DNA from 4 places in the Comamonas terrigena NBRC 13299 genome. Region 2 is predicted to be linked to each of the others. Evidence: predicted binding sites of a transcription regulator. Region 2 holds the regulator's gene; each other region holds the start of a gene.
What was found. The regulator sigma-54, encoded in region 2, starts transcription at its own class of promoters, with help from an activator protein. The targets are predictions, from matches to a motif close to TGGCANGNAANCTGCTTT.

Region 1: CT3_RS00795 (P-II family nitrogen regulator) is a predicted target of sigma-54. The motif match lies at 1,416-1,433, and genes of this name have one in related genera.
Region 3: CT3_RS06045 (circularly permuted type 2 ATP-grasp protein) is a predicted target of sigma-54. The motif match lies at 5,962-5,979, and genes of this name have one in related genera.
Region 4: CT3_RS16565 (urease accessory protein UreD) is a predicted target of sigma-54. The motif match lies at 4,181-4,198, and genes of this name have one in related genera.

What each region holds. Positions count from the first base shown of each region.
Region 1 covers NZ_AP019749.1:191,321-199,083, forward strand. The annotation lists gene CT3_RS00785 (hypothetical protein) at 1-281, opposite strand, end outside; partial or broken gene CT3_RS00790 (YifB family Mg chelatase-like AAA ATPase) at 352-1,272, opposite strand; gene CT3_RS00795 (P-II family nitrogen regulator) at 1,540-1,878, shown strand; gene CT3_RS00800 (ammonium transporter) at 1,905-3,269, shown strand; gene glcE (glycolate oxidase subunit GlcE) at 3,643-4,758, shown strand; gene glcF (glycolate oxidase subunit GlcF) at 4,793-6,040, shown strand; gene CT3_RS00815 (ProQ/FINO family protein) at 6,192-6,959, shown strand; gene CT3_RS00820 (glutathione peroxidase) at 7,056-7,556, opposite strand; gene CT3_RS00825 (DMT family transporter) at 7,604-7,763, opposite strand, start outside.
Region 2 covers NZ_AP019749.1:4,406,439-4,414,201, reverse strand. The annotation lists gene CT3_RS19980 (sigma-70 family RNA polymerase sigma factor) at 1-474, opposite strand, end outside; gene argS (arginine--tRNA ligase) at 770-2,479, shown strand; gene CT3_RS19970 (SPOR domain-containing protein) at 2,498-3,187, shown strand; gene CT3_RS19965 (thiol:disulfide interchange protein DsbA/DsbL) at 3,257-3,907, shown strand; gene lptA (lipopolysaccharide transport periplasmic protein LptA) at 4,062-4,703, shown strand; gene lptB (LPS export ABC transporter ATP-binding protein) at 4,700-5,479, shown strand; gene CT3_RS19950 (RNA polymerase factor sigma-54) at 5,536-7,101, shown strand; gene CT3_RS19945 (ribokinase) at 7,306-7,763, shown strand, end outside.
Region 3 covers NZ_AP019749.1:1,310,181-1,317,943, reverse strand. The annotation lists gene ahpC (alkyl hydroperoxide reductase subunit C) at 1-60, opposite strand, end outside; gene bfr (bacterioferritin) at 347-823, shown strand; gene CT3_RS06060 (thiamine pyrophosphate-binding protein) at 888-2,624, opposite strand; gene CT3_RS21175 (DUF4148 domain-containing protein) at 2,992-3,363, shown strand; gene CT3_RS06050 (alpha-E domain-containing protein) at 3,402-4,367, opposite strand; gene CT3_RS06045 (circularly permuted type 2 ATP-grasp protein) at 4,414-5,940, opposite strand; gene CT3_RS06040 (DNA internalization-related competence protein ComEC/Rec2) at 6,048-7,763, opposite strand, start outside.
Region 4 covers NZ_AP019749.1:3,636,678-3,644,440, forward strand. The annotation lists gene CT3_RS16540 (ABC transporter substrate-binding protein) at 27-1,061, shown strand; gene CT3_RS16545 (ABC transporter ATP-binding protein) at 1,121-1,951, shown strand; gene CT3_RS16550 (ABC transporter permease) at 1,969-2,745, shown strand; gene CT3_RS16555 (cupin domain-containing protein) at 2,897-3,313, shown strand; gene CT3_RS16560 (nucleoside deaminase) at 3,571-4,098, shown strand; gene CT3_RS16565 (urease accessory protein UreD) at 4,209-5,039, shown strand; gene CT3_RS16570 (methyl-accepting chemotaxis protein) at 5,130-6,692, opposite strand.

The DNA of each region.
Region 1 (7,763 bases), 460 kb from region 2:
GTGCTAAATACTGCGCCCATCAATTGTTTGAGTCGCAGATCAAACACGGGGAAGGTACTGGCGCTGATTTGTGTTGGCAGCGTCGTTCCAGTCAACAACATCAAAGCGTCCAGCATCCTGAGGAGTTGGCGACATCCCCCCAGTTGATGGGAGGGCAGACGAGCAGCAGCGACTTCCCACGCTGCAAGCACATCTGTGCTGATAGTCCGCCAAGGATCCCGTGTCTTTGCGGCCATCCAGTTCATGTTGACGATCGGCAGGTCTAGATCACGGAGTCTCACAGCATCTCCTCAGTCTCAACTTTGAGCTTGCTGTGGCAGATTGACAGAATGGGCTAAAAAGTCAAAAGATCCACTCGTCCAGAAACAGCACACCGTGGTGGGCGCGGGAGATGGCGCCGGGCCGTGGCGGTGACCCGCCCCCCACCAGCGCCACGGCGCTGGCTGTGTGGTGGGGTGCGGCAATCTGGCGCTGGCCCCAGGTGCCGGCGTCAAACGGGCCGGCCAGGCTGGCCATGGCCGCCGCTTCTAGGGCCTCCAGCGCGGTCAGCGGCGGCAGCAGGCCGGCAAAGCGCTGGGCCAGCATGGATTTGCCACTGCCCGGGGGGCCCACCAGCAGCACGCCGTGGCCGCCGGCGGCGGCAATCTCCAGCGCACGCTTGGCACTGGCCTGGCCCTGCACATCGGCCAGGTCGGGTCCAGCCGGAGCCGCAGCAGGCGCAATGGCCTCGGCCAGCGGCAGGCCCTCGGTGGCCTGGGGTTGCAGGGCCCGCACCACTTCGAGCAGATGGGCGGCGCCATAGACTGTGGTGCCCGGCACCAGCGCGGCTTCCCGGGCACTGTCCTGGGGCAGCACCAAAGGCGTGCCCTCGCGGTGCAGCTGCATGGCCAGGGCGGTGGCCAGGGCCCCGCGCACCGGGCGCAGTGCGCCGGACAGCGACAGTTCACCCGCAAATTCATAGCGCGCCAGCTGCGCAGGGTCGATCTGTCCGCTCGCCGCCAGGATGCCCAGGGCGATGGGCAGGTCGAAGCGGCCGGAGTCCTTGGGCAGATCGGCCGGGGCCAGGTTGACGGTGATGCGCTTGCTGTGCGGGAACTCCAGCCCGGCGTTCAGGATGGCGCTGCGCACGCGTTCACGGGCCTCTTTCACCTCGGTATCGGCCAGGCCCACCAGGGTCAGGCAGGGCAGGCCGTTGGCCAGATGCACCTCCACTTCGATCGGCTGGGCGTGCATGCCCACCAGTGCGCGGCTGCGCACGCTTGCAAGGCCCATGGCGTGTTCTCCCCAGACGAGTGCGTGGCGGAAATCGGGATATGTGGCGATTGCACTGCTTTGGTGCATAGACGGGGTGATCGACCGCGTCCCCCTCGGTAACACTGTAGTGGGCCTCGGCCCCCGCTTGGGAGAACTGTGGCTGGCACGCTCCATGCTTTGTGACAGTCGGTACGCATCGAACAGACAGACGGCATGGCCGCCCCGCAGCCAGCCACCGAGTTACAACTCCGGGCGCCGAAGCACCCGATTCAGGAGGACGCAATCATGAAAATGGTCTCAGCCATCATCAAACCCTTCAAGCTGGACGAGGTGCGCGAAGCCCTCTCGCAAATCGGCGTGCAGGGCATCACCGTGACCGAGGTGAAGGGCTTTGGCCGCCAGAAGGGCCACACCGAGCTGTACCGCGGCGCCGAGTACGTGGTCGACTTCCTGCCCAAGGTGAAGCTGGAAGCCGCCGTGGACGACGCGGTGCTGGAGCAGGCGCTCGAAGCCATCGAATCCGCAGCCCGCACCGGCAAGATCGGTGACGGCAAGATCTTCGTCTACGACCTGGAACAGGTGGTGCGCATCCGCACCGGCGAAACCGGTAAAGAAGCCCTTTGATATCCACCCTTCAGCGAGAGACAGTCATGAAAAAAACGCTCCCTGCACTTTCACTGGGCCTGGGTCTGCTGACCGCAGCCGCCGGTGCACTGGCCCAAGAAGCCGCTCCTGCCGTGGCCGCTGTGGCCGAGGCCGCCGCTCCGGCAGCAGCCGCTGCTGCCGAAGCCGTTCCCACCCTCAGCGCCGGTGATACCGCCTGGATGCTGACCTCCACCATGCTGGTGATCCTGATGACCATCCCCGGCCTGGCCCTGTTCTACGGCGGCCTGGTGCGCTCCAAGAACATGCTGTCCGTGCTGGCGCAGGTGTTCGTGATCTTCTCGGCCATCACCGTGCTGTGGGCCATCTACGGCTTCTCGCTGACATTCGGCGGTGAAGGCACGTTCTTTGGCGGCTTCGACAAGCTGTTCCTGGCCGGCATCACGCCGGACACGTTGTCCAGCGCGCTGAAGACCATCCCTGAATATGTGTTCGTGGCCTTCCAGTCCACCTTCGCCGCCATCACCGTGTCGCTGATCGTGGGTGCCTTCGCCGAGCGCATCAAGTTCGCGGCAGTGATGCTGTTCTCCATCCTGTGGTTCACCTTCAGCTACATCCCCATGGCCCACATGGTCTGGGGCGGTGGTCTGCTGGCTGCGGACGGCGCACTGGACTTCGCCGGCGGCACCGTGGTGCACATCAACGCCGCTATCGCCGGCCTGGTGGGTTCCTACATGGTGGGCAAGCGCATCGGTTTCGGCCGTGAAGCCCTGCCTCCCCACAGCCTGACGCTGACCATGGTCGGTGCCTCCCTGCTGTGGGTGGGCTGGTTCGGTTTCAACGCCGGCTCTGCAGGCGCCGCCAACGGCATCGCCGGTCTGGCCTTCATCAACACCATCCTGGCCACCGGCGCTGCCGCCGTGTCCTGGATCGTGGCCGAAGCGCTGCACAAGGGCAAGGCTTCCATGCTGGGCGCTGCCTCGGGCGCGGTGGCCGGTCTGGTGACCATCACCCCCGCCGCCGGTTTCGTGGGCCCCATGGGTTCCATCGTGATGGGTCTGATCGCCGGCCCTCTGTGCCTGTGGGGTGTGTCCGGTCTGAAGCGCATGCTCAAGGCCGATGACACCTGCGATGTGTTCGGCGTCCACGGCGTGGGCGGTATCCTGGGGGCCATCCTGACCGGTGTGTTCTGCGCTTCCAGCCTGGGTGGCGTGGAGCCCGAAGGCTTCAACATGGCCCACCAAGTGTGGGTGCAGTTCAAGAGCGTGGTCGTGACCCTGGTGTGGTCCGGTGTGGTGGCAGCGATCGCCTTCGCGATCTGCAAGGTCACGGTCGGTCTGCGTGTCTCGGAAGAAGCCGAGCGCGAAGGTCTGGACATCACCAGCCACGGCGAGTCCGCCTACCAGCGCTGAGCCGCTGGTTCCCGCCCGGGCACGGGGTGCCCGCCGCCCGGTCGGTGTTCCCATTGCGAGTGACGTGACGATTCATAGCCCGCCTCTGGCGGGCTTTTTTTATGGCTGCGGCATTCGCACGGGCGGAGGCACGGGCCCGTGCAAGCTGGATTTCATCCGCATGCTTCGATTTCAGGAGCTGCTCCAGATGCAGCAGCATGATTTTGGGATGGCTTGGCGGTCAGAGTTCAGTCCACGTAAACGCCACCAGCTATCCAAGATGTAGCGCCAGCGGTTGGCATGCCATCGGCCAGCACGCTTCACGCCGGCTGTTCAAAAAAATCACAAGGCCGGCATGCACGCGCCAGGGGGGCTGCCGCTACCATCGCTGCCCATGGAACCAGCACTGAGCCAGATCATCGAGCGCGTGCGCGCCGCTACCCCGCAAGCCCTGCGCATCCAGGGTGGGGGCAGCAAGGATTTCCTCGGCCTTGAACTGCGTGGCGAGGCGCTGGACGTGCGCCCCCTGCAGGGCATCGTCGAATACGAACCCAGCGAACTGGTGGTGACAGTGCGTGCCGGCACGCCGCTGGCAGCGCTGGAGCAGGTGCTGGCAGAACGCGGCCAGGCCCTGGCCTTCGAGCCGCCGCACTTTGCCCGCCAGGGCCGCCAGGCCACGGTGGGCGGCATGGTGGCGGCAGGGCTGTCCGGCCCGGCCCGTGCCAGCGTGGGCGCGGTGCGCGACTATGTGCTGGGCATCGAAATCCTGAATGGCAAGGCCGAGCTGCTGCGCTTTGGCGGCCAGGTCATGAAGAACGTGGCAGGTTACGACGTGTCCCGCCTGATGGCAGGAAGCTGGGGCACGCTGGGCGTGATCACCGAAGTCAGCCTGAAAGTGCTGCCGGTGGCGCCTGCCGAGGCCACGCTGCGCTTTGATGGCATCGGCCAGGCCGATGCCCTGAAGCAGCTGAACACCTGGGGCGGCCAGCCCCTGCCGTTGAACGCCAGCTGCTGGCTGCAGGACGGGGGCACGGGCACGCTGTACGTCCGCCTGCGCGGCGCCTCGGCGGCGGTGGATGCGGCCTGCCGCAGCATGGGCGGCACCCGCCTGGACGCCGCCAGCACGGCCGCAGACTGGGCGGCCTGCCGCGAGTTGCAATTGCCCTGGTTCACCGCGCGTGCGGCCGACCACTGCCTGTGGCGCCTGTCCGTGCCACAGACTGCGCCCGAGCTGGCGCTGCCGACCGGCACGGCCGCGCCGCTGGTCGAATGGCATGGTGGCCTGCGCTGGGTACAGGCCCCGCGCAGCGCGGGTGCCGCGCTGAAAGCCGCCGCCCGTGCGGTGGGCGGCGATGCGCTGCTGTTCAGCGCGGAAGCTGCGCAGCCCCTCAGCGGTGAACCGCTGTTCGATCCCCAGAATGCCGCGGTGCAGCGCATCCAGCAGCAGCTGAAGACCGCGTTCGATCCGGCCGGCATCTTCAACCCCGGACGCACCAGCGCTGCGCTCTGACGCCGTGCCCTGACAAGAATTACGAGACACCACGATGCAGACCAACCTCGCACCCGAATACCGCAGCACGCCCGAAGGCCAGGAGGCCGAGGCCATTCTGCGCAAATGCGTGCACTGTGGCTTTTGCACCGCCACCTGCCCCACCTACCAGACGCTGGGTGACGAGCTGGACGGCCCGCGCGGCCGCATCTACCTCATCAAGCAGGTGCTGGAAGGGGCCACGCCCACCCGTGCCACGCAGGAGCACCTGGACCGCTGCCTGACCTGCCGCAACTGCGAATCCACCTGCCCCAGCGGCGTGCAATACGGCCATCTGGTGGACATTGGCCGCAAGGTGGTGGACGAGAAGGTGCCGCGCCCGCTGGGCGAGCGCCTCAAGCGCTGGGCGCTGAAGGAAGGCATTCCCTCGCCGCTGTTTGCCCCGGCCATGAAGCTGGGCCAGGCCGTGCGCCCGCTGCTGCCGGAGGTCATCAAGGCCAAGGTGCCGCCCAAAACGGAGCACGGTGTCTGGCCGACGCGCGCACACGCCCGCAAGGTGCTGCTGCTGGCGGGCTGCGTGCAGCCTGCGATGCTGCCCAACATCAACTACGCCACGGCCCGCGTGCTGGATGCCGTGGGCATCCAGACCGTGATCGCCGACAAGGCCGGTTGCTGCGGCGCGGTGAAGTTCCACCTGAATGACCAGGACAGTGCGCGGGACCAGATGCGCGCCAACATCGACGCCTGGTGGCCCGCCGTGGAAGCCGGCGAAGTGGAAGCCATCATCAGCAATGCCTCGGGCTGCGGCGCCATGGTCAAGGACTATGCCCATGCCCTGCGCGACGACAGCGCCTATGCGGCCAAGGCCCAGCGCGTGAGCGCGCTGGCACGCGATCTGAGCGAGCTGCTGCCCGCCCTGCTGCCCGAGCTGGCCGACAAGCTGGCCGGCCGTACCAAGGTGCCTGCGCAGCCCATGGCCTACCACCCGCCCTGCACCTTGCAGCATGCGCAAAAGCTCAAGGGCGTGGTCGAGGCCAACCTGGGCAAGCTGGGCTTCCAGCTGCGCACGGCGCGCACCGAATCGCACCTGTGCTGCGGTTCGGCTGGCACCTATTCCATCCTGCAGTCCGATATCTCCCAGCAGCTGCGCACCCGCAAGCTGGATGCGCTGGACGAGGCCTTTGAAGGCGGTGCGCCCGCGGCCATCCTGTCGGCCAACATCGGCTGCATCACCCACCTGCAAGCCGGCACGGCCGTGCCGGTGCGCCACTGGGTGGAAGTGCTGGACGAAGCCCTGGTCTGACCGCCGCGCAGCGCCCCGCAGGGGCGCCGCAGCCGCAGCACGGCGACCGCATTCCCGTGCCGGCAGCAGCTTGCAAAGTCGCCCCTTGCCCGCAGGACTGCCAATGCTGGCATGATGGCGGCCTTGTTTTTTTGTCGCCATTGGCCTGCCCATGACCGAAATCGTGTCCTCCCTCCCCGAAACCCCGGCCTCCGACGCCGCAGCCGCACAGCCTGCCCAGGCCGACGGTGCCCGTCGCCGCAACCGGCGCGGTGGACGGGGACGTGCCGCTGCCGCCAAGGGAGCCGCACCGCAGTCCGCTGCCGCTTCCGCGCGCCCCGTGCGTGAAATCCACCCCGTGCTGCTGCAGCTGGCGCAGCTGTACCCGGCGCTGTTCGGTGACAGCCCCAAGCCGCTCAAGCGCGGCATCTTCCAGGACCTGCAGGTCGCCCAGGGCGAAGCGCTGGACAAGGACGGCCTCAAGCAGGCGCTGGCCCTGCACACCCGCTCCACCCGCTATCTGAATGTCGTGGCCACGGGCGCGGCACGCTGCGATCTGCAGGGCGTGGAAGTGGAAGCCATGGCGCCCGAGCATGTGCTGCACGCGCTGATCGAAGTCTTCCGCCGCAAGAAGCCGCGCGACGGCGAAGACCTGCAGGCCAAGCTGCAGCGCCGCATTGGCCAGGCCTTCATCGACAGCGGCCTGGGCCGCGATGCCTACCTGGAAAAAGTGCAGCTGCGCGAACCCAGTGCCCTGGCCAAGGTCGAAGCGGCACTGGCCGTGGTGGCCGAACAGGACGCCAAGGCCGAAGCCGTGCTGCGGGCCTTTGAAGGCAGCGGTGCGGAGACCGTGGACGCCTTTGCCGACATGTACGGCATGAACACCCAGCAGGTGCAGCGCCAGCTGCACCGCGCCCGCCAGCTGAAGGCCCAGGCCTGAGCACTGAGTGGTGAACCGCAGGCGGCGCCGTAGCCCCGCCTGCGGTGGTGGGCCGGTGCCTGACGGCATGCGGCCTGCAGCCCCTGCAGCCTTCGCTCAGGCGGCGGTGGGGGCCTGTGCCAGCGCCTGTTCGATATCGCCACCCAGCGTCACCGGGGCATCCTGGGGCGCATAGCGGCGGATCGCCCGGCCATCGCGACCGACCAGGAATTTGGTGAAGTTCCACTTGATGGCCTTGCTGCCCAGCAGGCCGGGGGCCTGTTCCTTGAGCCAGACGAACAGCGGCGCTGCGGCTTCGCCGTTGACTTCGATCTTGGCCATCATCGGAAACTCCACGCCGTAGTTCTTCTGGCAGAAGGCGGCGATGTCGCTGTTGTGGGCCGGGTCCTGGTGGCCGAACTGGTTGCAGGGGAAGCCCAGCACCACCAGCCCCTGGGGACCGAAGCGCTCATACAGCTGCTGCAGGCCGGCCAGCTGTGGCGTGAAGCCGCAGGCGCTGGCGGTGTTCACCACCAGCACCACCTTGCCGGCGTACTGGCCCAGGTCGTGTTCGTCGCCCTCGATGCTGCGCACCTGGAAATCATGGAGTGTGGTCATGGAGTCTCCTTGCATGGGCGCCATCTTGCCACGCCCATGGGCACACTTTATGCCTTGCGGCGGCGCCCCTGCAAGGCGGCCAGCAGCGCGCCGCCGATGATCAGCGCTCCGCCCAGCAGCATGCGCGGCGTCAGCTCGGTGGCGCCCAGCAGCCAGGCCGAGACGGTGGCAAACAGCACTTCGGACAGCATGATCAGCGAGGTGGTG
Region 2 (7,763 bases):
CATGTGGCGGCGCACCGTGCTGTGCGAAATGCCCAGCTGCTCGGCAATGGCATGGTAGGTCAGTCCGTCGAGCTGGCTGAGCAGAAAGGTCTGCCGGGCCTTGAGCGGCAAGCCCTCCAAGGCCTGGGCAATGGTTTCCAGGGTTTCCAGCAGCAGCGCACGCTCTTCGGGGGAGGGGGCCAGTTCGTCCTGGCGCTGGGCCAGGGCTTCCAGGTAGGCGCGCTCCAGCTCGCGCCGCCGCCACAAGGTGAACAGCAGGCGCTGGGCAATGGTGGTCAGAAACGCGCGCGGTTCGTCGATCCGCATCGGCTGCGGCGCAGCGACCACCCGCAAAAAGGTTTCGGACGCCACGTCCTGCGCCTCGGCCGTGTTGCGCAGCCGGGCCTTCAGCCGGGACAGCAGCCAGGGGTGGTGCCCCGCGAACAGTTGCTGGGCCTGCTGCATGGGGTCGAACGGCGGATGCGGCGGGGACATGCCGGCGATTCTATTCTTGAATGAGAATGATTGTTATTTGTTTGGCGTGGTGTAGTGGCATCGCCACGGTGTGCGGGGGAATGGCACGCTGGCGGCCCCCCGTGGCGGTCAGCGAAGTTTTGTGAAAATGTAAAAAGAGGAGCTGTTTGTGTATGTCGCGCAAGGGCGGATGCCGCTTTTCGGGGCGTTTCGGTGGGCCCCGGCTCCCTGTGCCCGGCCCCTGGCTGGCAGCACGGGCTCAAGGGTGTGGCCACGGGCCGCCGGCAAGATATGGGCAGCCACGTAAAATCCCCCGATGCTTTCCGTCAAACAGGATTTGCTCGCAGCCCTGGCTGCCGAGCTCGAAACACTTTCGCCCGGCGCCGGCGCCCGCGCCGCATTTGAAAACCCCAAGGTGGCAGCCCACGGCGACTTCGCCTGCACGGCGGCCATGCAGCTGGCCAAGCCTCTGAAGGCCAATCCCCGCGCACTGGGCGAACAGCTCAAGGCCGCGCTGGAAGCCACGCCCGCGTTCCGGCAGTGGGTGGATGCGATCGAGATCGCCGGTCCTGGCTTTCTGAACATCCGCCTCAAGCCTGCTGCCAAGCAGGAGATCGTGCGCGAAGTGCTGGCGCAGGGGGCCCGCTTCGGCTTCCAGGCCGACCGTGGCGAGAACGTCCTGGTCGAGTTCGTCTCCGCCAACCCCACCGGCCCGCTGCACGTGGGCCATGGCCGCCAGGCGGCGATTGGCGATGCCATCAGCAATCTGTATTCCACCCAGGGCTGGAAGGTGCACCGCGAGTTCTATTACAACGACGCGGGCGTGCAGATCGACACCCTGACCAAGTCCACCCAGCTGCGCGCCAAGGGCTTCAAGCCCGGTGACGCATGCTGGCCGACCGACAGCGAGAACCCGCTGGCCAAGAATTTCTACAACGGTGACTACATTGCCGACATTGCCCAGGCGTTCCTGAACAAGGAAACCGTCAAGGCCGATGACCGTGAGTTCACCGCCAACGGCGATGTCGAGGACTACGACAACATCCGCAACTTTGCCGTGGCCTATCTGCGCAACGAGCAGGACAAGGATCTGCAGGCCTTCAACCTCAAGTTCGACGAGTACTACCTCGAATCGAGCCTGTACCAGAACGGCCATGTGGAAGACACGGTCAAGCGCCTGATCGAAAGCGGTCATACCTACGAGCAGGACGGGGCACTGTGGCTCAGGTCCACCGACTACGGTGACGACAAAGACCGCGTGATGCGCAAGACCGACGGGACCTACACCTACTTCCTGCCGGATGTGGCCTACCACATCCAGAAGTTCAAGCGCGGTTACGGCAAGGTCGTCAACATCCAGGGCACCGACCACCATGGCACGATCGCCCGCGTGCGCGCCGGCCTGCAGGCGGCCAATGTCGGCATTCCCCAGGGCTACCCCGACTATGTGCTGCACACCATGGTGCGCGTGGTGCGCAATGGCGAGGAAGTGAAGATCAGCAAGCGTGCCGGCTCGTATGTGACGCTGCGCGATCTGATCGAGTGGACCAGCAAGGATGCGGTGCGCTTCTTCCTGCTCTCGCGCAAGCCCGACACCGAATACACCTTCGACGTTGATCTGGCCGTGGCCCAGAACAACGACAACCCGGTGTACTACGTGCAGTACGCCCATGCCCGCATCCAGTCCGTGCTGCGCGCCTGGCAGGAAGCCGGCGGCGCGGGCGTGCCTGCGCTGGAGAAGGTGGACCTGTCCGCGCTGGAAGGTCCGCAGGCCCAGGCGCTGATGCTGCTGCTGGCCAAGTACCCCGAGATGCTGAGCGCCGCCGCTGCGGGCAATGCCCCGCACGACGTGACCTTCTACCTGCGCGACCTGGCCTCCAGCTACCACAGCTACTACGACGCCGAGCGCATCCTGGTGGACGATGAAGCGGTCAAGCTGGCGCGTCTGGCCCTGGTCGCCGCCACGGCACAAGTGCTGCACAATGGTCTGGCGGTGTTGGGCGTGTCCGCGCCCGAGCGTATGTAAGCATTGACTCGCAAAACTATGAAGACCAAGCAACGTGGCGGAACCCTGATCGGACTGATCCTGGGCATCATCATCGGCCTGGGGGCCGCTCTGGCAGTGGCGGTCTATGTGACCAAGGTGCCGGTGCCCTTCCTGACCAAGACCCCCAAGGACACCGAGGCCAAGGAAGCCGAACGCAACAAGAACTGGGACCCGAACTCGCCGCTGTACGGCAAGAACCCGGCCAACCAGACGCAGACGCAGCCGGTGACCCAGCAGCCCGTGGCGCCCACCGCGCCGCCGGTGGCCACGCCCACCACGCCACCGACCAGTGGCCCGGCCACGGGTGTCAGCACCCCGCCGGCCACTCCGCCGGCGCAGGACGCCAAGAAACCTGACGGCAAGGCCTCCTCGGCGGACCCGCTGGGGGACCTGGCCAACCAGAAGCTCAAGCAGTCGGAGGCCAAGGCCGCCGCCGCTTCGGGTTCGGACGGTTTCGACTACTTTGTGCAGGCGGGTGCCTTCCGCACCCAGGCCGACGCCGATGCCCAGCGCGCCAAGCTGGCCATGCTGGGCTGGGAAGCCCGCGTGAGCGAGCGCGAGCAGAACGGCCGCACCGTGTTCCGGGTGCGGGTGGGTCCATTCGGCAAGCGTGACGACGCCGAGCAGCTCAAGGGCAAGCTCGACGGCGCCGGGGTGGATTCGGCCCTGGTGCGCGTGCAGCGCTGACCGGCAGAACTTTTTGCCACGGCCCGGCTCTGACTGGGCAGTGAATATCCCCTAACAGGAGTAGCTTTGATGAAACGCCGTGAGTTTTCCTTGGCCGTCACCTCGGTCGCATCTGCCATGGCCCTGGGCGCCACCGCGACCGCCCATGCCCAGGCCGCCGCCCCCAAGGAAGGCAAGGACTATGTGAAACTGTCCAAGCCCGCCACCACCGAGGCACCTGCCGGCAAGGTGGAAGTGGTCGAGTTCTTCTGGTACAGCTGTCCGCATTGCAACGCTTTCGAGCCGGCATTCGCCGCCTGGAAGCAGAAGGCTCCCGCCCATGTGGTGGTGCGCCGTGTGCCCGTGGCCTTCAACGCCAGCTTCGTGCCCCAGCAAAAGCTGTATTTCACGCTGCAGGCCATGGACAACTTCGATGCCATGCACGTCAAGGTGTTCCACGCCATCCACGTGGAGCGCAACAAGCTGGCCACCGATGACGCCATCTTCGAATGGGTGGGCAAGCAGGGCGCGAACGTGGCCAAGTTCAAGGAGATCTACAACTCCTTCACCGTGGCCAATCAGGTGCGCAAGGCTTCGGCGCTGCAGCAGGAATACGATGTGGAGGGCGTGCCTTCCATGGGCGTGGCCGGCAAGTTCTACACCGACGGCCCCCGCGCCGGCAGCATGCAGAACGTGCTGAATGTGGTGGATTACCTGGCCAACCAGAGCCGCAAGGCCTGAGCGGTCCCGCTTTCGCCCGGCAGGGCCTGACCGCCCTGCACCCAGCCCGCTTTCCAGCGGGCTTTTTTGTGTCGATTTCCCTGCGAGTCGCCCACAGGGCAGCCCTGGGGAAAACCAGTGCCCTACAATGGCTGCAAGATTCATGCCTTCTCACATGACACGCAAACTCCTCCCGATACTCGCGCTTACGGTCCTGGCAGCTGCCATGGGCACGGCACAGGCCGAAAAGGCCGATCGCAACAAGCCCATGAACATCGAAGCCGATGCGCTGCACCATGACGAGCTGCAGCAGGTCAGCACGTTCACGGGCAATGTGGTGCTGACCAAGGGCACCATCGTGCTGCGCGGCGCCAAGCTGGAAGTGCGCCAGGACGCCGAGGGTTACCAGTTCGGCAAGGTCTGGGCGGCCCCCGGCAAGCGCGCGTTCTTCCGCCAGAAGCGCGACACCCAGCCCGGTGCACCCGAAGAGTACGTGGAAGGCGAAGGCGAAATCATCGAGTACGACGGCAAGAAGGACGATGTGCGCCTGATCCAGCGGGGCCAGCTGCGCGGCTACACCGGCGCCACGCTGAGTGACGACATCACCGGCAACATCATCACCTACAACAACCTGACCGATGTGTTCACCGTGGACGGCAACCGCCGCGCCACGCCGGGCAGCGAGGAAGCTGCGGCCGGCTCCGGTGGCCGCGTGCGCGCCGTGCTGGCGCCCAAGACCCAGCCCCCGCAGGCCCCGGTGGCGCCGAGTGCGCAGCCGCTCAAGCCTTCGGACACCATGAAATCGCGCAACCCGTGACCCGCTCTTCCGACACCCCGACCGCCCCAGGCGCCAGCAGCCGCCTGGAAGTGCACCATCTGGCCAAGTCCTATGGCAGCCGCAAGGTGGTCAAGGACGTGTCCCTGGCCGTGCAGAAAGGCGAAGTGGTGGGCTTGCTCGGCCCCAATGGCGCGGGCAAGACCACTTCGTTCTACATGATCGTGGGCCTGGTGCGCAGCGATGCCGGCGATATCTACATCGACGGCCACTCGGTGGCGAACATGCCCATCCACCAGCGTTCGCGCCTGGGTCTGTCCTACCTGCCGCAGGAAGCCTCCATCTTCCGCAAGCTCAGCGTGGAAGACAATGTGCGCGCCGTGCTGGAGCTGCAGCAGGATGAACAGGGCAAGCCCCTGACCAAGGCCGAGGTGGAGCGGCGCCTGACCGATCTGCTCAAGGAACTGCGTGTGGACCACCTGCGCTCCTCGCCGGCGATTGCGCTGTCGGGTGGCGAGCGCCGCCGCGTGGAAATCGCCCGGGCCCTGGCCACGCAGCCGCGCTTCATCCTGCTGGACGAGCCGTTTGCGGGTATCGACCCCATCGCGGTGATCGAGATCCAGCGCATCATCGGCTTCCTCAAGGAGCGCGGTATCGGGGTGCTGATCACCGACCACAACGTGCGCGAGACGCTGGGCATCTGCGACCACGCCTTCATCATCAGCGACGGCCATGTGCTGGCGCAGGGCACACCGGAAGAGATTGTGGAGAACGCCGACGTCCGGCGGGTCTACCTGGGCGAACATTTCAGGATGTAGCCCGTCACTTCCGCCGCCACGACACACACACAAGATCACAGAGAGGGAGCGTCGCGTTGAAGCCTGGTTTGTCACTGCGGGTGTCGCAGCATTTGGCGCTGACGCCGCAATTGCAGCAGTCGATCCGCTTGCTGCAGCTGTCCACGCTGGAGCTGGCGCAGGAAGTCGAGCAGATGCTCGACGACAACCCGTTTCTGGAAGTCGACAGCGACGACGCCCCCCGCGAAGACTTCGGCCTGTCCCAGTCGGACACGCCGGCGCAGGGCGATGACTATGCCGCCGATGGCGCGCTGACGGCAGGGGCTGCGGAGGCGCCCGCCGACAGTGCGGAAGGCCCCGGCAGCACGGAATACGATGCCCCCGACTGGGAGGGCGACGGCACCAGCGAACTGCGCCCCGATGACAGCGAATGGGGCGGCGATGCCCCGGCGCGCAACGCCCAGGGCGGCGATGGCGACGAGGTCAGCGCCCTGGATCTGGCCCGTGCACATGAATCGCTGACCGACCACCTGCTGCGCCAGTCGCTGTCGCTGCACCTGTCCGAGCTGGACCGCTATGTGCTGCGTTTCCTGATCGAGAACCTGAATGACGACGGCTACCTCGAAGAGTCGCTGCAGTCCCTGGCCGAGGGCCTGGCCGGCACGGACGATCCAGAGCAGCTCGACGAGCTGGTGCACCGCTTCACCGTGGCACTGCGGCTGCTGCACAGCCTGGAGCCGGTGGGCGTGGGCGCCCAGGGGCTGGCCGAATGCCTGCAGTTGCAGCTGAACCATCTGCTGCAGCGCGGTGAGGCCGAGGCCAGTGTGGTGGAGACGGCGCTGACCATCTGCGCCCAGCCGCTGGACCTGCTGGCCCGGCGCGATGTGCGCCGCCTGATGCAGGCCACCGGCAGCAGCGAAGAGCGCACCCGCATGGCCATGGCACTGATCGCCCGGCTGGAGCCCCGGCCCGGCCGGCGCTTTGTCAATGTGGAGCGCAACATCATCGTGCCGGACGTGATCGTCACCCGCGCCGGCCGCCGCGCCAGCGAAGGCACACCCCAGTTCAACGTGCAGCTCAACCCCGACGTGCTGCCGCGTCTGCGCGTGCACGATGTGTATGCCGGTGCGCTGCGCGGCCACAAGGGCAGCGAAGGCCATGCCGGCCTGCAGCAGCGCCTGCAGGAAGCCCGCTGGTTCATCAAGAACGTGCAGCAGCGTTTCGACACCATCTTGCGGGTGTCGCGCGCCATCGTGGAGCGGCAGAAGAACTTCTTCGTGCACGGCGAGCTGGCCATGCGCCCGCTGGTGCTGCGCGACATCGCCGACGAACTGGGCCTGCACGAATCCACCATCAGCCGGGTGACCACCGCCAAGTACATGGCCACGCCGCACGGCACCTTCGAGCTCAAGTATTTCTTCGGCTCCGGGCTGGGCACGGAAACCGGCGGCAATGCCTCCAGCACCGCAGTGCGGGCGCTGATCAAGCAGTTTGTCTCGGCCGAGAACGCCAAGAAGCCGCTGTCGGACAGCCAGATCGCCGAAATGCTCAAGGAGCAGGGCATCGAGTGCGCCCGCCGCACCGTGGCCAAGTACCGTGAGGCGCTGAAGATCGCGCCGGCCAATCTGCGCAAGACGCTGTAAGCGCAGCGGGGCTGCAGAGGGCGGCGGGGCGCCCGGTGAGGCCACGGCCCGCGGTGGCGGAACCCCTGCGTGGCATGCTGCGCTGCCGCAATCCCCCAGACCCGTGCAAACCGGCTGGGCAGCGCCGGCAGTTGGAGGTATCGTGCAGCCATCCTTGGTTCATTCCGCACATGCCACGGCCGTTGGCAGCAAAGGAGACCCCCCATGGTTGCACCGCTTTCTTCTTCCGCGCTGCCTCGCAAGCTGCTGTCGGCGCAGCCCGAACCCGACCACCCGCACAGCGTGGCCCGCATCGCCGTGGTGGGAAGCCTGCACATGGATGCGGTGCTGCACTTGGAACGCGTGCCCCGGGCCGGGGAAACCGTGATGGCCCACAGCCTGCGCTACCTGCCTGGCGGCAAAGGCGGCAACCAGGCCGTGGCCTGCGCACGCCACGGCGCCCAGGTCACGCTGTTTGGCTGCGTAGGCCGCGACCACCATGGCAACAGCCTGCGGCTGGCGCTGCACGACGCCGGCGTGGACATGGACCATGTGCAGGTGCTGGACGGGGTCTCTACCGGTGCGGCCATGGTGCTGGTGGAGGGCAATGGCCAGAACCGGATCTGCGTGGTGCCCGGCGCCAATGTGCTGCTGGAGCTGCCGGATGAGGCGCTGCTGAACGT
Region 3 (7,763 bases), 1.6 Mb from region 2:
CTTGCCGCCCTTGTAGGCTTGTGCGGTGAAGGGCTTGATCTTGCTGTTGAGCACGGACATTGTGTTGTTTCCTTTCAGTGAATCGGAGGTACTGCTTGAACTAAGCACTGGGTCAAGTGTAGGACAAGCAACCGATAAACTCAATCGATTGACTCGATCATATTGATTGAGTATGACTATCAAAAACTACCGTATCGATAGCCATCGGCAGACCGCTGTGCAGACACCGAATGCAAACGCGATTCAGCATCAAACGCAGCCCATCCCCATTATTGGGGGCAAAGATGTCAAGTGCGTTGTCATACAGGACAATCGCCCCACAACAGCGACAGGAAGGAGCCCCCACATGCAAGGCGACACACAAGTCATTGCCTGCCTCCAGGCACAACTCAAAAACGAACTCACCGCCATCAACCAGTACTTCGTACACTACCGCATGTTCAAGCACTGGGGTTTCGACAAGCTGGCCAAGGTGGAATACAAGGAATCCATCAGCGAGATGAAACACGCCGACGTGCTGATGGACCGCATCTTCATGCTGGACGGTCTGCCCAACCTGCAGGACCTGGGCAAGCTGCAGATCGGTGAAGACGTGCCTGAATCCCTGACCTGCGACCTGCGCCTGGAACAGGCCGCCCAGCAGACCATCAAGGAAGGCATTGCCGCCTGCGAAAGCGTGCAGGACTATGTCTCGCGCGATCTGCTGCAAGAGATCCTGGAAGACACCGAGGAGCACATCGACTTCCTCGAAACCCAGCTGGACCTGATCGAAAAGGTGGGCGTCCAGAACTATCTGCAGTCGCAGATGAGCGAAGCGGACTGAAGCTCCTGCTTTCCATGCAAAACGGGCCCTGTAGGGCCCGTTTTTTCATGCGCCGCCGAATGGCTCAGCCATGCGCCTTCTGGTTGTGCAGCGCGTTTTCCCGGATGGTGGACAAGGTGGCGCGGGTGGTGATGACTTCCGGGCTGAGCGGAATCTCGATCAGCGTGCCCGTGGGTGCCGCCAGCGCGCGTTGCAGTGCGGCTTCGAAGTCGGCCGTACGTTCCACCCGCTCGGCCGCATAGCCGTAGGCCTGGGCCAGCGCACAGAAGTCCGGATTGCCCAGCGTGGAGCCGCTGACATGGCCGGGGTACTCACGCTCCTGGTGCATGCGGATGGTGCCGTAGATGCCATTGTTCAGCAGCACGATGATGCTTTTGCCGCCATGCTGCAGTGCCGTCGCCAGCTCCTGGCCATTCATCAGGAAGTCGCCGTCTCCCGCGATGGTGAACGCCGTGCGCCCGGTGATCAGATTGGCCGCAATCCCGGCCGGCACGCCATAGCCCATGGCGCCGCTGGTGGGCGCCAGCTGGGTCTTGTGGCCCTTGCTCCAGCCATGAAAGCGGAAATAGCGGTGCACCCAGCTGGCAAAGTTGCCCGCGCCATTGGTGATGGCTGTGTCCTGCGGCAGCAGGCGCTGCAGCGTGGCAATGATGGCCGGCATGTCGATGGCGCCGTCCTTGGCCACATCCAGCCCCGCCAGCGGCTGGGGCTGCAGATTGGCTTCGTAGTCGGCATGGGCTGCCGCCGTCCAGGCGGCCCAGGGCACACTGGCCGGAGCGTCCAGTGCCGCCAGCGCCCGGGCTGCCGCAGGCATGGTGGCGCACAGCGGCAGATCGGCGCGGAAGACACGGCCCAGTTCCTCGGCACTGGGGTGGATGTGCACCAGCTGCTGCACCGGGCGCGGCGACTGCAGCAGGGTGTAGCCGCTGGTCGTCATCTCGCCCAGGCGCGCACCGATGGTGATCAGCAGATCCGCCTGCTTGATGCGCTGGGCCAGCGCCGGGTTGATGGCAATGCCCACATCGCCGGCGTACAGCGGGTGGTGGTTGTCGAAAGTGTCCTGGAAACGGAAGGCATTGCCCACCGGCAACTGCCAGCGCTCCGCAAAGGCCTGCAGGTCTTGCGCGGCCAGCGGCGTCCAGCCCGGTCCGCCAGCGATCACAAACGGTTGTTTGGCCTTCAGCAGCAGCGCACGCAATTCCTCAGCGCCCTGTGCGCCGATGTCCTGGTGCACCGCGGGGGCGGCGGGCAGGGCCTCGCCGGAGACCACCTGGGTCAGCATGTCTTCGGGCAGCACCAGCACCACGGGACCAGGGCGACCTTGCAGGGCCGTGGTGAACGCACGGGCGATGTATTCGGGAATGCGGCGGGCATCGTCGATGCGTTCCACCCGCTTGGCCATGCCACGCGTGCCAGGGCCGAAGAAGGTGCCGAAATCCACTTCCTGGAAAGCTTCGCGGTCACGCATATCACTGCCCACGTCACCAATCAGCACCACCATGGGTGTGGAATCCTGGAACGCCGTGTGGATGCCGATGGAGGCGTTCGTCGCCCCCGGACCGCGCGTGACCATCAGCACCCCGGGCTTGCCAGTGAGCTTGCCGTAGGCATCCGCCATGAAGGAGGCTCCGCCCTCCTGGCGGCAGGTGATGAAACGGATGCGGTCGCGGTGGGCATGCAGGCCATCGAGCACATCCAGATAGCTTTCGCCGGGCACGCCAAAGGCCATGTCCACGCCCTGGGCGATCAGGCATTCGACGATCAGGTGGCCTGCGCTGCGTGGTGGGGTGGTGGAAGGCATGGCTTGTCTCTTTCTGTGTCAGGGGGAGAAAACGGGAGGGCAGCCGACGGGGAGTCGCACCCCGCATGGGGCTGCACCAGCGGCCCCGTGATTATGCGAAGGATGGGAGAGCAGACAGTTGGTGGAACCCGCAGCACACCCTGCTTGCCTGTCGCACAGCCGACAAGGTCCCTGCGCCGCCGTGGCCCGGCAAGCGCGGCCTTGCACCTGCCTTGTCCCCAATTTGCACCCCGCCATTCACACCACCAGCACGTCGGTACACACTGCGCCGCCCCGGTTTCGTCGCAAGGCGCTGTGCCTCGCTGGCACCCGGCACGACAGTGCAGGCATGCGGCAACGTCGCCGTGTTTTTTGCAGGAGCCCTGCCATGTCGCAGTACACCCCATCCCTTTCGAATACGCCACTCTGGCATCTGCGCACTGCCTTGCTGTGCGCCACCATGGCCGGCGGTATTGCCACCGGCAGCCTGGCACAGGAGCGCAGCGAAGCACCGGTGGTGGCCGTCGCCGCCAGCCAGGCCATGCCCGCCGCGCCTGCGGTGCAGCCGGGTCGCACCCGTGCCGAGGTGATTGCAGAGCTGGAATGCGCCCGGGCCTCGGGCGAACTGGAAGCCATGGTCTTGCGCTCCTACGGCCAGCCCACGCCACCGCTGCGCCCCGAAGCCTGTGCACCCGGCGCCATGGCCGGCTCTGCCCCCGGCCCGCATACGGCGCACCCGACACCACGGTCTGGTTACTGAGCGCATAGGGCCGCCTATCGCGGACCCCGCGCTGCGGTTCAGACCAGCTCGGGCGCCAGGAAGTCGCGGCTGATCTGCCCGCCCAGCAGGTTGACCCGGTCCAGGAACTGGGTCAGATAGGCATGCAAGCCGGTGTCCAGAATTTCCGTGATGCGCCCATATTGCAGCTGGGCCAGCAACAGGCCGGCACTGCGCAGGCTCTCGCTCATCTCCTGGTGCCCCACCTGGCGCAGGTTGTCCATCAGCTCGTGCATGCTGGCGTGCAGCGAACGCGGCATGTCGCGGCGCAGAATCAGCAGCTCGGCCACGCGCTCGGGCGTGATCACATCGCGGTAGACCTTGCGGTACACCTCGAAGGCCGAGACGCTGCGCAGCACCGCGCTCCAGTGGTAGAAGTCGAACTGCTGCTGCCCCACCTGGCGCAGATCGGTACCGTGGTAGTCGCTCTCAATGGCGTGGAACTTCACATCCAGCAGGCGCGCCGTGTTGTCTGCCCGTTCCAGGAATGTGCCCAGCCGCACAAAGTGGAAGGACTCATCCTGCAGCATGGTGCCCAGCGACACGCCCCGCGACAGGTGGGAGCGGTATTTGACCCACTCAAAGAACTGCATCGGGTCGCGCTCGAACCAGCCATCCTGCAGCTGGCGGTTCAGCTCCAGCCAGGTCTGGTTCTGGGTTTCCCACACTTCCGACGTCAAGGCGCCGCGCACCGCCCGTGCGTTCTCGCGTGCGGCCCGCAGGCAGGAGTAGATCGATGAGGGGTTGTTCTCATCGCGCACCATGAAATGCAGCACGCCATCGCGCGTGACCTGGGTATGGCGCCGGTCGTAGGCGGGAATCAGTTCACTGATGGACAGCACCCCCATCCAGTCCTTGCGTGCCATCTCGGCAGGCTGGGGCAGCATGGAGGTGTCGTAGCTGACGTTCAGCATGCGGGCGGTGTTTTCTGCCCGCTCGGTGTAGCGGGACATCCAGAACAGGTGGTCTGCGGTACGGCTCAGCATGGGAAACCTTTCAAGATCGTCATGGCAGGAATGCAAGCGATGTTCATCACCAGTTCCCTCCCATGCTCTGCACCATGCCGCCCAGCTCCTGCACCAGCTCCGGTGAAGGCTGGCCCTGGGCCTGTTCGTTCAGCACCCAGGTGTCCTTGGTCCCGCCGCCCTGCGAAGAATTGACCACCAGCGATCCGTCCTTCAGCGCCACGCGCGTCAGGCCGCCGGCCGCCATGCGCACGGTCTCGCCGCTCAGCACAAAGGGGCGCAAATCGATGTGGCGCGGCGCAATGCCAGCATCCACCATCGTCGGACAGCTCGACAGACTGAGCGTGGGCTGGGCGATATAGCCTGCCGGATTGGCCAGCAGCGCACGGCGGAAGTCCTCGATCTCGGTCCGGGTGGCAGCAGGGCCGATCAGCATGCCGTAGCCGCCGGCACCATGCACCTCCTTGACCACCAGCTCATGCAGATGCGCCAGCACGTATTTCAGATCGTCCTGCTTGCGGCACAGCCAGGTGGGCACGTTGGAAAGAATCGGTTCCTCGCCCAGGTAGAAGCGGATCATCTCCGGCACATAGGGGTAGACCGATTTGTCGTCGGCGATCCCGGTGCCCACCGCATTGCAGATGGTCACATTGCCGGCGCGGTAGGCGTCCATCAACCCGGCGCAGCCCAGGGTGGAATTGGGACGGAACACCAGCGGATCCAGGAAGTCGTCATCCACGCGACGGTAGATCACATCCACGCGCTGCAGGCCGCGCGTGGTGCGCATATAGACCACCTTGTCCTTGACGACCAGGTCCGGTCCCTCGACCAGCTCCACCCCCATTTGCTGCGCCAGGAAGGCGTGCTCGAAGTAGGCGCTGTTGTACATGCCTGGCGTCAGCACCACCACCGTGGCCGAATCGGATGCGGCCCGTGCCGGAGCACTGGCGCGCAGCGTATCGAGCAGCATGTCGGGGTAATGCGCCACCGGCTGCACGGCGTGCCGGGTGAACAGGTCGGGGAACAACCGCATCATCATCTTGCGGTTTTCCAGCATGTAGGACACGCCGGAGGGCACGCGCAGGTTGTCCTCCAGCACAAAGTACTCACCTTCGCCCCGGGCATTGGGGGCGCGCACGATGTCGATGCCGGCGATGTGCGCATAGATGTCGCGCGGCACATCCACGCCCTCCATCTCGGGCCGGTACTGGGCATTGTTGGCGATCAGGTCCCTGGGCACGATACCGGCCCGCAGAATGTCCTGGTCGTGGTAAATGTCGGCAATGAAGCGGTTCAGTGCCGTGACCCGTTGCACCAGGCCCGCCTGCATGCGCGTCCACTCCGCGCCGGGAATGATGCGGGGGATCAGGTCGAACGGAATCAGGCGTTCCGTGCCCGCACCATTGGCGTCTTTCTCCCCGTAGACCGCAAAGGTGATCCCCACGCGGCGGAAGATCATCTCTGCCTCTGCCGCGCGCGCTGCCATGGTCTGCGCCGGTTGCTGTGCCAGCCACTGCGCATAGGCTTTGTAGTGGTCTCGCACGTCACTGCCGTCAAACGGCAGCATGGTGTACATCTCGTCGTACTTCTGCATCGTGGGCCTCCTTGGGATTGCATAGCAAATTGCGGGCCATAGCGATGCACTATGGGTATGACAGCCAGTTTAAGGGCTGCCACGCTCCGCCCCCTCCGGGCAAGCACTCACCGATCTGGTGCATGGCTCCAGTAACGTGGGCGCAGACTGCGCTCACAGGCCACTGTCTGCGCCTGCACACCATTCCAGTGCGCCGCGCCGCATTGGGGCGTGCTCTGCACCACCAGGTCCTGGGCGGCGTAGCGCCGCAAAACAGGCGCTGCAGGGTGACCGAAACGGTTGCGATAACCCGCCTGCACCACCACCGTGTGCGGCGCCACCGCCGCCAGAAACGCCGCGCTCGACGAGGTGCGGCTGCCATGGTGGGGTGCCAGCAGCACATCGGCCTGCAGGTTCTGGCCGGAGCGCAGCAATGCGGCTTCCTGCGCCGCCTCGATATCGCCTGTCAGCAGCACCGCTGCACCGTTGGCCGCCTGCACGCGCAGCACGCAGCTGGCGGCATTGCCGTCACCCTGCACGCCGGCCGCGGGGTGCAGCACCTGCCACAGCACCCCGTCCCATTCCCACTGCTGACCGGCCACGCAGGGCTGCCAGGACCGGGACAGGCGCTGGGCCACCACCGCCGCGCCCGCCCCCACCAACTGCGCCTGGGGCTGCTGGGCCAGCACCGCCTCGGCCCCACCCACATGGTCGGCATCGCCATGGCTGAGTACCAGCATGTCCAGCCGCTCCCCCAGGGCCTGCAACAAGGGCTGCACCACCCGGGCCCCGGCATCTCCCCCCGGCCAGGCCGGCCCGGCATCAAACAGCAGACTGTGGTGGGCCGTGCGCAGCAACACCGCTGCCCCCTGGCCCACGTCCAGCGCCAGCATGTCCACCTCGCCAGGGGCGGGCCGGGGCGCCTGCCACCACAGCGCGGGCCACAGCAGCGGCAAGGCCAACGCCTTCCACTGCCAGGGCAGCGGCAGCACCAGGCCCACACCGGCGGCGATGGCCGCTGCGGCCGCCCACCACGGCGCCTGCGCCCGGGCGAGACTGGCCCAGGGCCAGGCGGACAGCGCCTCCAGCACCACCGCCATGGCCTGCACACACCAGGCCGCGGCCTCCCACAAGGGGTGCCAGAGCACCCCCAGCAGCGACAGAGGGGTGACCACCAGGGTCACCCAGGGAATGGCCAGCAGATTGGCCAGGCCACCGACCAGCGAAACCTGCCCGAAGAACAGCAGCGACAGCGGGCTGAGCGCCAGCACCACCACCATCTGTTCGCGCAGCAACTGGTACAGCCGCTGCGCCCAGCCTTGCAGCTGCCACCCCGCAGTGCCCGACGCCAGCAGCACCCCCACGGCCACAAAGCTGAGCCAAAAGCCCGCCTGGCACAGCGCCCAGGGATCCCACAGCGCGATCACCGCCAGCACCGCACTCCAGACCGCCCACCAAGGCCAGCGCCGGCCGGTGCTGTGCAGCAGGGCCACCACCACCAGCATGCCCACCGTGCGCTGCGCAGGCAGTCCGCCACCGCTGAACAGTGCATAGGCTGCCGCCAGCCCCACGCCGCCCCACAGTGCCGCCAGCGGCGCGGGCCAGCGCAGGCACAGCCACGGGCTGCAGCGCCACAAGGCCCCCAGCAGGCGCATCGCCAGCCAGGCGAACATGGTGATGTGCAGGCCCGAAATGCTGACCAGGTGGGCCACGCCGGTGCGGCGAAACACCTCCCAGTCGGCGGTGTCGATGGAGCGCTGGTCGCCCGTGACCAGCGCCGCCACCACGCCAAAGGCACGGCGGCGATCGTTCGCGGCATCCGGCTCGGCATCTGCCGCGCCCGG
Region 4 (7,763 bases), 770 kb from region 2:
GACTCTCCCTCATTGGAATCTGCACCGTGAACAAACGTTCCTTTCTGCGTAGCGCCATGGCCGTTCTGGCCACCACCGCCACCACCTGGGCTGTCGCCGCCAGCCCGGCACTGACCCCGCTCAAGTTCCAGCTGGACTGGCGCTTCGAGGGCCCGGCCGCCCTGTTCGTGCACCCCGAACAGAAAGGCTATTTCAAGGAAACCGGCCTGGATGTGAACGTCGAGGCCGCCAGCGGCGCAGGCGCCATCCAGCGCGTGGCCTCCGGCACCCACGACCTGGGTTTTGCCGACCTGGCCGCGCTGATGGAGTTCCACGCCAACAACCCGGACGCGCCCATCAAGCCCGTGGCCATCATGGTGATCTACAACACCACGCCGGCTTCGGTGATGGCGCTGAAGAAATCCGGCATCACCAAGGCCTCCGACCTGACCGGCAAAAAGCTGGGCGCCCCCATCTTTGATGCCGGCCGCCGCACCTTCCCCATCTTTGCCCAGGCCAATGGGGTGGGCGAGGTGCAGTGGACCACCATGGACCCGCCGCTGCGCGAGACCATGCTGGCGCGCGGCGACCTGGATGCCGTCACCGGCTACACCTTCACCAGCCTGCTGAATCTGGAGACCCGTGGCGTCAAGCGCGAAGACATCGTGGTGCTGCCCTATGCCACCCACGGCGTGCAGCTCTACGGCAATGTGATCATCGCCAGCCCCAAGCTGATCGCCGAAAAGCCCGAGGCCGTGCGCGCCTTCCTGAAAGCCTTTGCCAAGGGCGCCAAGGAAGCCATTGCCAACCCCGAAGCCGCCATCGCCTCGATGAAGGCCAAGGACGGCCTGGTGAACACGGCACTCGAGGTCAAGCGCCTGAAGCTGACGATTGACACCGCCATCGACAGCAAGGGTGCACGCGACGAAGGCTTTGGCCAGTTGCGCAAGGAACGCCTGGCCCAGATGGCCGAGCAGGTCTCCAAGGCCTATGCCACCAAGAACCCGGTGCCCGCCAACGCGGTGTGGAACGGCAGCTTCCTGCCCTCTGCCGCCGAACTGGACGTGCTTCCCAAGCGCTAAACCCGGATGCCGGGCAGCCATGCATGCGCCGCCCGGCACCGACCTTTGAAGTGATTCCTATGACGGCTTCCTCCCAAGACCCCGCCTTTGTTGATTTCCGTGACGTCTGGCTGGCCTACAACGACGAGTTGCTGGCCCAGAACCATTTCGCGGTGGAGGCCATTGACCTGCAAGTGCGCCGTGGCGAGTTCATCGCCATCGTCGGCCCCTCGGGCTGCGGCAAATCGACGTTCATGAAGCTGGCCACCGGCCTGCGCATGCCCAGCATGGGCAAGATCCTGATCGACAGCCAGCCCGTCACCGGCCCGCTAAAGATCTCGGGCATGGCCTTCCAGTCGCCCTCGCTGCTGCCCTGGCGCACCACGGTGGACAACGTGCTGCTGCCGCTGGAGATCGTGGAGCCCCACCGCAGCCAGTTCAAGGCCAAGCGCAAGGAATACGAAGAACGCGCCCGCAACCTGCTGAAGAAAGTGGGCCTGGGCGGCTATGAAGACAAGTTTCCCTGGCAGCTGTCGGGCGGCATGCAGCAGCGCGCCAGCATCTGCCGTGCGCTGATCCATGAACCCAAGATGCTGCTGCTGGACGAGCCTTTCGGTGCGCTGGATGCCTTCACCCGCGAAGAGCTGTGGTGCATTCTGCGCGACCTGCATGCCGAGCAGCAGTTCAACGTGATTCTGGTGACGCATGACCTGCGCGAATCGGTCTTCCTGGCCGACACCGTGTACGTGATGAGCAAGAGCCCCGGCCGCTTTGTGGTGCGCCGCGAGATCGACTTTCCCCGCCCGCGCGACCTGGAGCTGACCTACACCAAGGAATTCACCGACATCGTGCTGGAGCTGCGCGGCCACATCGGCGCGCTGCGCAAAGACGGCGCCGTGATCAACCAATAAGCGCCCAGGACATTGCCATGAACAAACTGAACAACAAACTGCTGGAACGCTGGTCCCCCTGGCTGCTGCTGCTCGCCGTGATCGTGCTGTGGCAGGTGGTCTGCTCGGCCTTCCAGGTGTCGGAATTCATCTTCCCCAGCCCCTGGCTGATCCTGCAGCAATTCCTGGAATTCCACGCCGTGATCGCCGGCCACGCCTGGCGCACCTTCTGGGTGACGATGGCCGGCTTTGGCATCGCCATCGTGGTCGGCGTGCTGCTGGGCTTTCTGATCGGCAGCTCGCGCCTGGCCTACGCCGCCGTCTACCCGCTGATGACCGCCTTCAACGCCCTGCCCAAGGCGGCTTTCGTGCCGATTCTGGTGGTGTGGTTCGGCATCGGCATTGGCCCGGCCATCCTGACGGCGTTCCTGATCAGCTTCTTTCCCATCATGGTCAACATCGCCACCGGCCTGGCCACGCTGGAGCCCGAGCTGGAAGACGTGCTGCGCGTGCTGGGCGCCAAGCGCTGGGATGTGCTGATGAAGGTGGGTCTGCCGCGCTCGCTGCCCTACTTCTACGGCTCGCTCAAGGTCGCCATCACGCTGGCCTTTGTGGGCACCACGGTGTCGGAGATGACGGCGGCCAACGAAGGCATTGGCTACCTGCTGATCTCGGCCGGCTCGTCCATGCAGATGGGCCTGGCATTTGCCGGCCTGCTGGTGGTGGGGGCCATGGCCATGGTGATGTACGAGCTGTTCAGCCTGGTGGAAAAGCGCACCACCGCCTGGGCCCACCGCGGCGCCAACAACCACTGAGTGGTCCCCCGCGCCACGTGCAAAGGCCTGCCCTGGTGGCAGGCCTTTTTGCATGGGCAGGGCCAAAGCCGCATGCCCCACATGGCTGGCTGCCTTGGGCACCCCCGGCACTCTGTACCATGCGCAGCTTGCCCCGCTCTGGATGCCTGCCGTGACTGCCTCTGCCCCCTTTTCCACCGCCCCCGCCGCTCCCACCGCTCCTGTCAAGCTGGTGCGCATCGACCCCAGCGACCTGTCGCAGGCCCGCAGCGGCCAGCCCAGCCGTCCGCTGCGCGGTGACACCACCTACAAGACGCTGGACGTATTCAGCGGCAACGGCGGCAAAGCCAATGCCGGCGTCTGGGAAGCCACGGCCGGGGCCTTCCGCTCCCACATCCAGGGCTATATCGAGTTCTGCCACATCGTCGAAGGCAGCTGCCGCCTGGTGGACCCGGATGGCAGCGTGCACCATTTCCAGGCGGGTGACAGCTTTGTCTTACCCGACGGCTTCAGCGGCCACTGGGAAGTGGACGAACGCGTGAAGAAAGTGTTTGTCACCACCGATGTCGATGCGCCGGCAGCGGCATGAGACCCGTCTGCAGGCGTTGTGCCGGCAGTGTGTTCCGGCGCAGCTAACGCTTTGATTTGCATAGCAGGCACAGCGCATCTGCACTGCGCCGACGGCGCTCACCCCCGGCGATCGCACGGCCGCCGTCCGCCTCCTGTCCCGCCGCCCTTCCTGGCACGTATGTAAGAAGTCGTTTCTGGCATGCGACATGCAATAGCTCTGGTAACCCCGCCTGTGCCCAGGCGGCCTTGTTACCCGCACCCGCCCAGGAGGCGCGCATGCTCGCAGCACCCATGATGGATGACCGCCCCCCCGAAGGACAGCCTCTGTCCGCGACCGATGCCAAATACCTGCGGCAGGCCTTTGTCTGGGCGAATGCGGCCCGCACCCGCGGCAACCGGCCCTTCGGTGCCGTGGTGGTGGCCGCCGATGGGCGCATCCTGGCCGAGGCCTTCAGCAACACCCGCGAGACGGGCGACTGCACCGGCCATGCGGAAATGAATGCCGTGCGCCAGCTGGGCAACCCCCGTGTGGCGCCCGAGCTGCTGGCGGGTGCCACGCTCTATGCGTCGGCCCAGCCCTGCGCCATGTGCGCCGGCGCCATCTGCAACGCCGGTATCGGCCGCGTGGTGTTTGGCCTGGACGATACGCGGCTGCTGCAGATCCGGCCCGACCTGCGCGGCAGCACACTGGACTGCCACACCGTGTTCGACAACGCCACCTATGCCATCACCTGCATCGGCCCGGCCCTGGTCAACGAAGCCCTGGCGGTGTACGAGGACAGCTGGTTCCCGCCCTCCTCCTGATATCCACACCGGCTGGCCCTGCTCTGCTTCGGTGAGCAGTCCAGCCGCCATGGTGCAGCGCTGACGGGCATACGCACCAAGTTGGCACAGTGTCTGCTTGCAGCTTGACCATGCCCTGGCACGCCCACCTCTCCCTCGACTACCACCACCGCACCGGCCGCACGGCCGCGCATTTCACCCACGACGGCCCGCTGCGCGTGCTGCGCAGCCTCTACCCCGAAGGCCCTACCATCTGCCACCATGTGCTGGTCCATCCGCCTGGCGGGCTGGTGGGCGGGGACACCCTGGACATCCAGGTGCACGCCGGAGCCGGTGCCCACGCCCTGGTCACCACCCCGGGCGCCACGCGCTTTTACCGCAGCGAAGGCGAACCGGCACTGCAACGCACGCGCCTGCGGCTGGATGCCGGTGCCCGCCTGGAATGGCTGCCGCTGGAAGCCATTGCCTACAACGGCTGCCTGGCCCGCAACCAGCTGGAACTGGATCTGGCCCCCGGCGCCGAACTGCTGGCCTGGGACATCACGGCCCTGGGTCTGCCCCACGCCGAGGCGCCCTGGCTGCGCGGTGAATTCCTGCAGCACATGGAATGGCCCGGCCGCTGGCTGGAGCGCGGGCTGATCCGCGCCGACGATGGGCCGCTGCTGGATGGCCCGCTGGGCCTGGCCGGCCAGCGCTGCCTGGGCAGCCTGGTGTTTGCCTGCGGCAGCCCCCTGTCCCGTGCCCGCCGGGAACAGGTGCAGGAAGCCACACACGCCTTGCTGGCCAGCCACCCCCAGGGCCCGTGGTGCGGGGTCACCAGCCCCAACGACCATGTGCTGGTGCTGCGCGGCCTGGCCCCGCTGGTGGAGCCGCTGATGCAGCTGTGGCAGCAGGTCTGGGCGCTGTGGCGCCGGCTGCTGTGGGAGCGGGAAGCCCCGCTGCCCCGCATCTGGTCCATGTAGAACGCGAAACGCTTTCCGCGCTGGGTGGTGCCCAGCGCTGCCGCTTACACAGCCGGAAGGCGGCATGGCGCCCATGCCGCACACCGGCCATCAGCGCATGCGGAACACTTCCAGTGTGCGGTGCAGCACACCGGCGTTGCTGCTCATGTGGCCGGCGGAATGGGCTGACACCTCGGACATGCGGGCGTTCTCCTGCGTGACCGCATCCAGCTCGCCAATCGCACGGTCCACCTGCGCAATGCCCAGGGCCTGTTCGCGCGAGGTTTCCACAATTTCCTGCACCAGCTGGCTGACCTGGGCCACCGACTGCACCGCCTGGGAGATGGTGGCACTGGCTTCCTGCATGCGCTCCGCCCCCTGGTGGATGCGGTCGTTGGAGCCGGAGATCAGCCGCTTGATTTCCTTGGCCGCTTCGGCGCTGCGCTGCGCCAGCGTGCGCACCTCGCCGGCCACCACGGCAAAGCCGCGCCCCTGCTCGCCGGCGCGCGCGGCTTCGACCGCCGCATTCAGCGCCAGGATATTGGTCTGGAAGGCAATGCTTTCGATGGTGGTGATGATCTGCCCCATCTGCTGCGACGAATCGCGCAGCTGGTGCACCATGTCCTCCACCTTCTGCATGGCCTGGCCGCCACGTTCCGCCAGCTCGGCGCTCTTGCCGCTTTGCTGCAGCACTTCTTCTGTGGTCTGCTGGGATTGCTCCACGCTGCCAGCCAGCTGCGTCATGGCGGCAGCCGTCTGCTGCAGGCGCTCGGCCTGCAGTTCGGTGCGCTCGGACAGGCTGCGGGCGCTGCCGGACAGATCGCGCGAGAGGTGGCTGAAGCTGTCGATCTCGTGGCGCGCATCGCCCACGATGGCCCGCAGATTGAAATGCACCTGGTGCAGGTGCTCCATCAGCAGCGCCATCGGATGGCGGCCCGGCACCAGCGGCAGCTGGCGGTCCAGCTCGCAACTGGCCAGCTGCTTGGCAAAGCGGTGGGTCAGCGCAAAAGGCTGCGTCAGGGTGCGGTGCAGCCAGCCCAGGCCCAGCGCACTCCACAGCACCATGGCGGCGGCCTGCAGCCCCACCTGCCATGCGGCGGTCCAGCCCAGCACGGCGGGCAGGCAGCCCATCAGCAGCAGCGGCAGGACCACGGCGGCGATGCGCAGCGTGAAGTTGGCGCGCTGCATTTTTCCGAACAGATTGCGCAGCCCCAGCAGGCGCGCATGGCCGGCATGCAGCACCATGTCGGGCTGGCCCTTGGCCCGCTCCTGCGCCAGGCGGGCATAGAGCTGCTCGGCTGCCTGCACCTGTTCGCGCGTGGGCTTGGCCCGCACCGACATATAGCCCACGGGCTTGCCGCCTTGCATGATGGGCGTGACGTGGGCGTGGACCCAGTAGAAGCCGCCATCCTTGCGGCGGTTCTTGACGATGCCCTTCCAGCTCCGGCCGTGGCCGATGGTGGCCCACATATCGCGGAAGGCTTCGGCCGGCATATCAGGGTGGCGCACCAGGCTGTGGGGCTGGCCCATCAGCTCTTCCATGCTGAAGCCGCTGACACGCACGAAGGCGGCATTGCAGTGGGTGATGTTGCCCTGGCTGTCCGTGGTGGACATCAGCAGCTCGTCATCGGGAAACTGGAACTCGTGGAGGGTGACAGGCAGGTTCTGGCGCATGGCAAAGAGAGTGGCGCGGCAAAGCCCGCCGGATGGTGTCAGGGAAAAGAAGAAGGCGAAGCAGCGGGAGGAAAAAAGGAAAGAGAGCTTTCAGGAAGCGCGCTGCATGGGATCTGCAGAAGAGGAATCGGTAACGGAAGGGCTGCACACCGGTGCAGCAGCGCCCCATGCGGGCAGAGCACTCTCACGCCACAGCTGGCGCGAACGCACACCGGCAGCCACTGCCCCTTGCAGCTGCTGCGGGGCCTGGGGCAGGTGATGGCAGCCGGACTGGCGGCGGGCCGAGATCAGCTGCGCGCGGCTGTCATAGCAGCGCCGGCAATGCACGCATTGCGAATCTGCGCCCGGCATGCCCTGCTGCCAGGCACGGTGCAGGTCCAGCGATTTGCCACACAGGCACACAATCCCTCCCGGGTCCGTCATCACCCTGGTACGGTGGCAGAACGCGGGTGCCCTGAAATACTCCATCACACTTCCTCACCCGGCCCCACCGCCGCCAAGGCGAGTGGACGCGCGCTGATCCGCAAAAGTTTCGATTTGTAAATTCTATGGAATTTCCATCTGAATAGAAATTGATGCAAGGCAAGACTGGGGCATTGAAACCGGAATCCAACACCGGTTGCAGTCTGCCCGCCACCGCGGCCACCGCGCTCCCACGGCCCGATGCGCTGGTGCCTGCCTCCGTACTCCCCACGGCGGTGCGCAGTGCGCCCAGCCCGGCTGCGCCCTGCCAGATGCTGGCACCCACGTTCCGCCAGCGCCCACCGAAACTCAGCGAAGCGCTCACTCCGCGGCAGCACCTTTTTTCAAGCGCTTTCATGTTTTTGTCAGAAAAGTGGAAACTCAAGGGTTAACAATTAAGGGATAACCATATAACAACCAAATGAAACTGGCGTTACGGCGCCCGCCCCATTCTGGGGCCCCCCGACAGAGCGGTGCCTGCTGCCCACTGTGGCGACTGACTCCCGGCTGGCGCACTGCCAGCCCCGGTACCAGCCTGCCACGCGGCCTGTGCGGCGCCACCGCGCTTCCAAAAAACGCCCGCCTTTGCGGGCAGAGTGAGAAGGAGTG